DNA from 2 places in the Ruminococcus sp. D54t1_190329_F1 genome. Region 2 is predicted to be linked to the other one. Evidence: riboswitches for the same ligand, from Rfam matches in the RefSeq annotation. Region 2 holds a riboswitch; the other holds the start of a gene.
The links. Region 2 has a riboswitch for cyclic di-GMP ahead of I2D69_RS08065 (transporter substrate-binding domain-containing protein). Riboswitches for the same ligand answer to the same signal wherever they lie in the genome.

Region 1 (4,369 bases), on a different contig from region 2:
CATGGAATGATTTCCTTATGCCAAACCTGTATGTTTCAGACAGTGGTTTGAGAACCCTGACAGTTGCTATTTATATGTTTAAGAGTACCTCCGGATCTGAGTGGAATCTGATGCTTGCCGGAATGACTCTGTCCATGGTTCCAATCATAATCATTTATATTGCAGCACAGAAATATATCACCAGCGGACTTACCGCAGGCGCAGTAAAAATGTAATTGAAAAGGAGAACGGCAGAAAATGGACAATATTAATTTACAGAGAATTGAAGGCTACACAGTTCAGCTGGTGGCAGAGGATGTCTGGGCAATCGATGAGTTCGGAGCTGACATTATTTATCTTGTAAAAGGTGAAAAAAGTGCAGCTGTGATCGATACCGGTTCAGGCTTTGGAAATCTGAAAAAAGTGATCGAGACTCTGACTGATTTGCCATATGTTGTATTAAATACACATGGACATCTGGATCATGTGGGAGGCAATCACGAGTTCGGAAAGGCATATCTGAGTGAAAAAGATTTCAAAATGGCAGATACAGAGAAGCTTAGAAGCGGCTGGAAGCATTATGTTGAAAAAACAAAGAAAGAACCGGGATTTTATGGAACAGAGTACATAATTGAAGGTCGTGAGCCCGGAGATTTCCAGATGCTTCCACTGAGTGAGCATCAGATCTTTGATCTGGGCGGCAGAAGCCTGGAAGTATTATTTACACCGGGACATACTCCTGGAAGTGTAGTTTTCCTGGATAGAAAAAATAAATTCCTGTTCGCCGGAGACAGTGTAGTGTCAACTCCAATCCTGATTTTTGATACCTATTCCGCAACAGTAAAGGAATATGCAGAGGGATTAAAGAAGTTAGATAAAGAAGATTTTGAGCTTATTTTCCCAGGACATTTTTTACGTCCGATTGGAAAAGCAATTCTTCACGATCTTATCACATGTGCTGATAAAATCGTAGAAGGAACTGCAAAACCGGAGCCTATTGACTTCAGCCATATGTCTTCAGAACCAGCTTTCCTTTTCAAATATGGAAAAGGAAACATCGCTTATAATGACAAGCATATTTGTTAATAAAAAATGATAAAAAAATCATTATAAATTTATTAAAAATCATTTGCCATAATATGCCGGGACATATATAATGAATACATTGTTGCAGGAGAGCGATTATGGAGCAGATAACAATTAAAGAGGTTGCGAAATTGTGCGGCGTAGGAGTCAGCACAGTGTCCAGGGCAATTAACAATCACCCGGACATTAATCCGGAAACGAAACAGAAGATTCTGGATGTGATCAGAGAGTACAATTATGTACCGAATAATAGTGCCAGAAATCTGAAAAGAGCTGATTCCAATACGATCGCAGTTGTAATAAAAGAAATCAGTAACTCATACTGGGGTGTTATGCTTCATGTATTGGAGCGGGAAGTCCGTGACAGGAAATATTGCCTGGTATTGCAGAATGTGGCAGATGATGAAGACGAAGTTGAGCTTGCCCTTCAGCTGGAAAAAGAGAAAAAAGTCAAAGGAATCATATTTCTTGGAGGTATGTATAATTATGACGAGTCAAGGCTGAGAATGCTGAGAGTTCCGTATGTGATCAGTGGTTCCGGAAAAACAGTTCCGGAGGATACAGGAACTTATCCTAAAAGTGCCCTTGTGACGACTGATACAGAGATTGAGAGCCAGAGTATGGTTGATTATCTGTGCAGCTGCGGACATAAAAGGATCGCCTTTATTACTTCCGGAGATGAAGGTCTTGGAAGATGCCATCTCAATGGCTATAAAAGGTCACTGGAGAAAAATGGACTGGAGTACGATGAGAAGCTTATAATTCGTTTAAAACCAGGTAAAAGAATTTATACGATTGAGAATGGTTATAACTGTACCTGTGAGCTTTTGAAATCAGGGGTGGATTTTTCCTGCATTTATGCAATTTCAGATACTCTGGCGGTAGGAGCATGCAGAGCAGTTATTGACAGCGGCAAAAGAGTACCGGAGGATTATTGTGTGGCAGGAGCAGATGGTCAGGACATTGCGGAATATTATCATCCATCCATCACCACATTGAAATATCCAAGAGTGGAAATTGCCCTGCAGAGCGTCCGTACCTTGTTTGATCTGATCAACCGGAAAAAGGTAGTGAAACGGCAAATACTGGGCGGAACTCTTATAGAGCGGGAGTCTACGCGCAAACTGTAATGCGTGTCTGCTGTCCTCCAGACATCGAAAAGGAATCTGTGAAAATATTTGAGAATGATTATCATGCGTTACAATCAGCTCAGATATTTTTACAGATTTTTTGCTTTCGTACTTTTTAGACAGATTTTTGTAAGTTTTAACAAGGAAATTCCGTTGACAAAAGTGACAGTTTGCTTTATTATAAGAAGTGAATAAAAGGCAAACCTGTTGAAAGACAGGGACGCAAAGCCAAGGGTCTAAGGTCTCAGGACTATGACAGCCGGTTGCCGCATTGATATTGATTAGGTAATGTAATATGACAGGAGACGTGGTTCTTCTATTTGTGGCGACCGTTTATTTAATCTGATAAACGGTTTTTTTATTTCCACAAACTGATGGGACTGATAGTTTCCAGATAGCGGCAAGTCAGTTACATTATGGTTCAAGAAAGGTGTGTTATTTATGAAAGGAAAGAAATTAACAGAGTGGCTTGCAAATAAAAAAGTTGTTTCCAGTTGTGCTGCCATAGCATTGGCAGCAGTGATCGGCGGCGTTTCATTATTCTCAGGAGCAGGAGAAACACCTGAATTCCCCAGTTATACAGATCCGATCATGGAGACTTCCATTATAGAAGATGAAACTCCACTGGCTTCCCAGCCGAAGACTACTGTGAAGACTACCTCCAGTACTAAGACAACCAGGAAGACTGTTAAATTAAAAAAGGCTTCCAAGAAGAGCTACACCAAGAAACTGAAAACCAAAACAAAAGTAACCAATAAAACAAATAAATCCGGTAATACAACAGTAGATACCAAAACAACCGTTGTTACCAAAGCAACAGCGAAATACACCAAGAAATCAAAAAAGAAAGTTGTTACATCCAAGATCACAACAACTGTTCAGACAACAACTACACAGCAGGTATCAATTGCCAATGAGACCGCTGTAAGCACTACTTCTTCTGGTACTTCCGCTGCCCAGGCAACTGCAGCAGCAAGCTCTTCACAGAACCAGAGCAAATACGAAGCAAATGTAGCAAGTGTTGCAGGTAAGATGGACAATCGTGTAATTGCAGCATATCAGCAGCTGGGCTTTAAGATTGTTGTTGATCCATCCGTTAACTATTCCGGATATTTTGATGCAAGATCAAGATCTATTACAATGAAGCAGATTGATGATTCTGTTTATCATGAGCTGGGTCATTTCCTTGCATTTATCGCAGGAAATGCAGATAAGACAGCAAGCTTCCAGAGCATTTTTGCAGCTGAGAAGGCAAATGTTACAGCTTTTAATAAAGCCTATGTAACACAGAATGCTTCCGAATATTTTGCAGAATCTGTTAAGGATTACATCCTGAACAATGCTTCCCTGAAGAGTAGCAGACCACAGACTTATGCAGCTGTTCAGAATGCACTGAATCAGATTACAGACGCACAGATCGCTAAGATCCAGAAGATTTACGGAGCGTTCTGGAATTAATAATTTTAAAGATGACCGGCACCCGGAGAAATATCTCCGGGTGTTTTATTGTGAATAGCACAGGCGTGGGAAACCGGTATTTTATAAAAAGGTAAGTGACAGCTGGTACTTATCTTTGGGTCACCGGGAGAACAGGACTCTTATATATGTCGAAGAGTCGGGATATGTGTCGACAGAAAATTCTTGCAATGAAAAACCTTAGGTGTGTATAATACAAAACAAAGGTTATCACTTTCTTGCAGGCAGGGATAGATATATTTGGAATGGATGTAGACACGGCGCCTGAAATGTGTTAAAATAAACTTTAATAAGTTTTTTGAAGGATGTTTTTATAATTCAGTATATAGCTTCTGTCTAATCAGACATTTGTATCCCGTTAAATCAAAATTGAAATGTGTTTTAGAATTGTATTAGTCGAAGAGGTAGATGATTGATGAAAGAAAAGTATGAATCATTATCCCTGGCTACGCTGAAAGACTTGGCAAAAGCCAGAGGACTGAAGGGCATTTCTACTATGAGAAAGCCTGAATTAATTGAACGTATGCTGGAAGAGGACAGGAAAGAACAGACTGCAGAAAATGAGCAGACTATTTCCGGAACAGCAGAAGAGAATACCATACCTGCAAGACCAGAGCCTGTGGCAGCAGAAAAAACAGAAAATACGGGAAGTGTTTCTTCACCGGAGAGAAGAGAAGCACCAACCAGATCCCGTACCA
Region 2 (4,369 bases):
AATACTTCCCTTGAAATACTGCTCAGATTAAATGGAATCTCTTCCAGAACGATTTCGCCTGACTCAAGCTTACTCATGTCCAGGATTTCATTTACCAGTTCCAGCAACAGATTGGACGCCTTTTTCACCTTTGTCCTGTATTCCGTCTGTTTCTCCAAATCACCTGCATAATGTTCTGCCATATTGACCATGCCGCAGATTCCATTGATCGGAGTCCGAATATCATGGCTCATCCGCTGGAGAAATTCTGTTTTTGCCTCATTGGCGGCTTCTGCCTTTTTTGCTGCTATCAGAAGTTCTGCTTTATATTTTTCATCTTTTTCCTGTTCCTGTTTCCGGTGCGCCAGATTGGTTCTGTATGTCCAGAACCAGAATATACTGAACATCAGAAAATAAAGAAAAATAACACTTATCACACTTAATGGAAGATTATGGAACACTTCTGTATCCGGAAGATATGCATAAATATAGTAATCCCTCTGCTTCAGCATGATTCCGTAGCATCCTGTTCCTTCATTCTTCAAATGATAAATGTGCTGACTGTCTGTATGCCTCTTCATTGCCTGAACAACTTCGTTGTCAGCCGTATTCTGCCCCAGCAGGCTCTCATCATTGCTGGCAACAACAATCCCCTCGTCTGCGACAATAATCGTTCCATCTTTCTGGATACTATAACCATTTAAAAGTCCCTGTATCGTCAGTGTATAGTTTCTGGAAAATTCAGGAGGTGTGTAATAGTAGATTGCCACAATACCCGGTGCATCTTTTCTGGCACAGGCTGCAATATCAATATAGGATCCGTCTTCCCTGGCAAACCGTTCTGAATAAGATCTTTCTTCATATCCGGTAAAATCCATAATAATGTCTTTTTGCAGATACTCCGTAATCTCATCAGTCAGAGACTCATCCGTACTGTATTCGCAGTCCGTCTTTCCCTCTGTATCCAGTACAATGATACCATCCACCCAGAGAGTCTGCAGGTTTTCTTTCAGGAACTCCCGGCTTAGATGACCGCCGTTTTCTTTTTCCGTTTTAATATTTGTACTCATCTGTCTGGCACTTTCAATAGCACGGAGGAGGCTTTTGGATTCCGAAGATTCATTATAATGGGTGTAGGTGGAACACTGCACTTTGACATAATTTACAATCTCTACCATTCTTTTCTCGGCTTCCGTTTTTTCTGCATGGAAAAAATAAAACAGTGAACCTACAGCCACACAGATTCCAAACAGACCTCCAATCAGCTGGATCCGTTTTTCTTTTGTCTTCCTCTTAATATCCAAGATCATCCACCTCCAGATATTTCTGGGGATCATCCAGATATTTTCCAATAATTTTCAGGGATGTGCCATCCTGACGCATTTCTTCCAGCGTCTGGCTCATCTGCTCACAGATTCCTCTGTCATCATCTTTTGCAAAAGCGACACCTATTCCAGTGATCATCAGAGGCTCTTCCAGGATACGAAAGCTTGCGTCATAATCCTTCATATACTGGACAACAGATTCCTCATGTGCGGCGACTGCATCTACATATCCTTTTCCCAGAAATGTATAAATCAACTCCCGGTGTCCGAGACTGATCAGATTTGCCAGTTTTGGGATTCTATCATCTGTCCGGTCCAGAAAAATGCCTTCCGGTTTGGTTGTGGACTGGACAGCCAGGTTCTTTCCCTCCAGGTCACTCAGTTTATAAATATCACTATTCTCATTTACAGCGACCACCTGACGGCTTGCTATATATGGTCCCGCCCAGCGGTAACCATCAAGACGCCCTTCCATGGAAAAACAACCCATGATACAGTCAATCTCTCCGCTCTCCACCAGTTCTTTTTTCTTCTCCCAGTTGATCTGGGCAACCTCCACCTGATATCCCATTCTTTTGAAAGCTTCTGTAGCCAGTTCTACATCTATGCCCGTCGGTACGCCATCCTCGTTCAGATAATTGTATGGCGGATAGCTGTCACTGCCGAGGGTAATAACGGGCTTTTCTGTTTCTTCTTTCGTGTTATCTGTGTTTTTACACCCTGCCAGGGTGACTGCTAAAATTCCCGCAAGCAGAATGCCTGCAATCACTTTTTTTCCTTTCATTTTCTGTCTATCCTAACTATCCTTCTCGTATTTTTCATATCTGATTCCCTGCCATAAAATTATTATTGTTACGTCTATGAAATAACACCGTAAAAAAACACTGTCTCACAGACAGTGCACCTCAGTTCATGCAACTGGCTACCATTTTACAGGCCCTGTAGCTTTGCGTCACAGACTTTCGTCTGTTTTGCCGATTTTCTTATTATAGCTTTTAAAATTATGCAAAAACCTATTTTATTATACTCCATTGCTCTACTTTACACAAGAAAAACCTCACCGCTTTAACACTTAAAAATTTAAAAAAAGAACAGCCGATACATATACTCGAACTGTTCTCCTTCTTCCGAAGTCCACGCAGCATTGACATTACTGTTTCCAGACATGATCTGCTGCATTTATAAGGCATCCCAGATTCCTTTATTTTCAAAATTAAATGCCGCATTTCGTGCATCCTCTACAATTTCCTTGTCATAACCTAACATATCCAAAAGCTGAATCGCATTTCGGGATGTGGCTCTTCCCTTTTTCAGGATATAGGAAAATACCACCTCTTTTTCCTGTACGTCTTCCTCAAAATGATAGTTTTCATACTGGGAATCCAAAATGTACGACAGTTCTATGTCATGAGTAGCTGCAAAAGGCAGCACCCATTTTTGCCGAAGTGCATTTAAAATTCTGGATGAAGCAGCAATCCTCTCAACCGTATTTGTACCTCGAAGCACTTCATCAATAATACATAAAAGTGGCTCCCTTTTCTTACTTTCTTCCAATATTCGTTTCAACGACTTGATTTCTACAATAAAATAGCTCTCTCCACTCTCTATATCATCCCGCAATGCCATAGATGTCATAACTTTCAAAAACGATGCCTGGTAGGATGAACAAGTACAGGTAACAAGCGTCTGGGCAAGAATACTGTTCATTGCAACATTTTTTAGGAATGTAGATTTTCCGGATGCGTTAGAACCGGTTACCAAAGTTCCTCCGGCTACTTGAAAGCTATTGGCAACTGCCTCCTGAAGCAGTGGGTGATACAGATCTTCTACAGCCATTTCAATCTGCGTGACACCACTTTCCCAGCTTTTAAACTCAGGTTTGCACCAAAGCGTAAGAAGTTCCCGAAAAGATGCAATGGAAATACACGCATCCAGTTCTCCAATATTATCAATAAGCTTCAAAATAGAGTCCGTTTTGTCCTGAATTTTTTTCAAAAGACCGTTATAAACCAGAATGTCTATATGAGTCAGCATTCTGATATAGTCCATAAGAATCTGTGCCGGATCTCCTCCATCTGTATTTTTACTGGTCAAAAAAATTGCTTTCCGGTTAAGACCCTTAAACACCGCTCTGGCTTCTGCAATAGCAGACATCTGCTTTCTTGTTTCTGACCATTGCACATTCTTTATTTTTTCTGCAACAGATAACATTCGAAGCAAGTGTGCATAACAATCCAGGTAAGCTTCAATTAATTTTCGGTCATTGCCTGCATAATAAATTGTAATATTTGTTATCATTAAGACTATGAAGCAAAAAAAGCCAACTACTGGCTTCACAGGTAAAAGCACTGCAACATTCAACACCAGCAGTATCAACATAAACCAATGGATTCCTGTTTTTACCTCAGAAGAACTTTTAAGAGCCAATACCGTATCCGACAAAGAACCTAATCTCGTTTTTCCAATCTGCGACAGGAGCAGCTGCATATGCTCCCGTTCTTTTTCATGTTGGAAAAAAAAATCTATCAACTCATCTCTTTTGTCTATTTCAGCCTGAGAAAATACCGGTCTTCGCATCATATCATAAAGCACATCTTCCCCAGGAGAAGAAATCGTCTGATTTACCATCTTATAAAGGCGATCCATATCCAGATCATTCCAGGTAATATCATCTATTGCGAAACCTTCTTTTTCTCTTCGTCTAAAATAATGGGAAATCTGCTCAATGTCACCAGGCTCATATTGTCTGGTATACGGCTTCCCCCAGTTTCTTCGAATTTTAGTCAAGATACGCTTTTTATTTTTATAATTTTCATATATAATCCATAAAACAAATAGCAAAAGGCATACTGCTATTGTCAAGATTACTGATACATATGGATTCATTCCGCTTTCACCTCTTTTATGTAATCAATTCAATAGAATTGTATTTTTTAGTTCTCTTGCCGCAGCTCCCATAGGATGCTGGCTGTCATACACCAGGCAGATCTGGCGCTCCGGAATTTCATCTTTTAATGGAATCTGTACGATCTCTTTTTTCAAAAGGGAAGGTGCGGCCATTGGCT

Region 1: another riboswitch for cyclic di-GMP. It lies ahead of I2D69_RS20240 (hypothetical protein); the one in region 2 lies ahead of I2D69_RS08065 (transporter substrate-binding domain-containing protein).

The regions. Positions count from the first base shown of each region.
Region 1 is NZ_JADNDC010000033.1:2,963-7,331, forward strand. It holds gene I2D69_RS14630 (carbohydrate ABC transporter permease) at 1-215, shown strand, start outside; gene I2D69_RS14635 (MBL fold metallo-hydrolase) at 238-1,065, shown strand; gene I2D69_RS14640 (LacI family DNA-binding transcriptional regulator) at 1,164-2,195, shown strand; cyclic di-GMP riboswitch class I at 2,383-2,466, shown strand; gene I2D69_RS20240 (hypothetical protein) at 2,637-3,653, shown strand; gene rho (transcription termination factor Rho) at 4,087-4,369, shown strand, end outside.
Region 2 is NZ_JADNDC010000014.1:11,626-15,994, forward strand. It holds gene I2D69_RS08060 (ATP-binding protein) at 1-1,289, opposite strand, end outside; gene I2D69_RS08065 (transporter substrate-binding domain-containing protein) at 1,273-2,088, opposite strand; cyclic di-GMP riboswitch class I at 2,215-2,290, opposite strand; gene I2D69_RS08070 (DNA mismatch repair protein MutS) at 2,484-4,091, opposite strand; gene I2D69_RS20045 (hypothetical protein) at 4,215-4,369, opposite strand, start outside.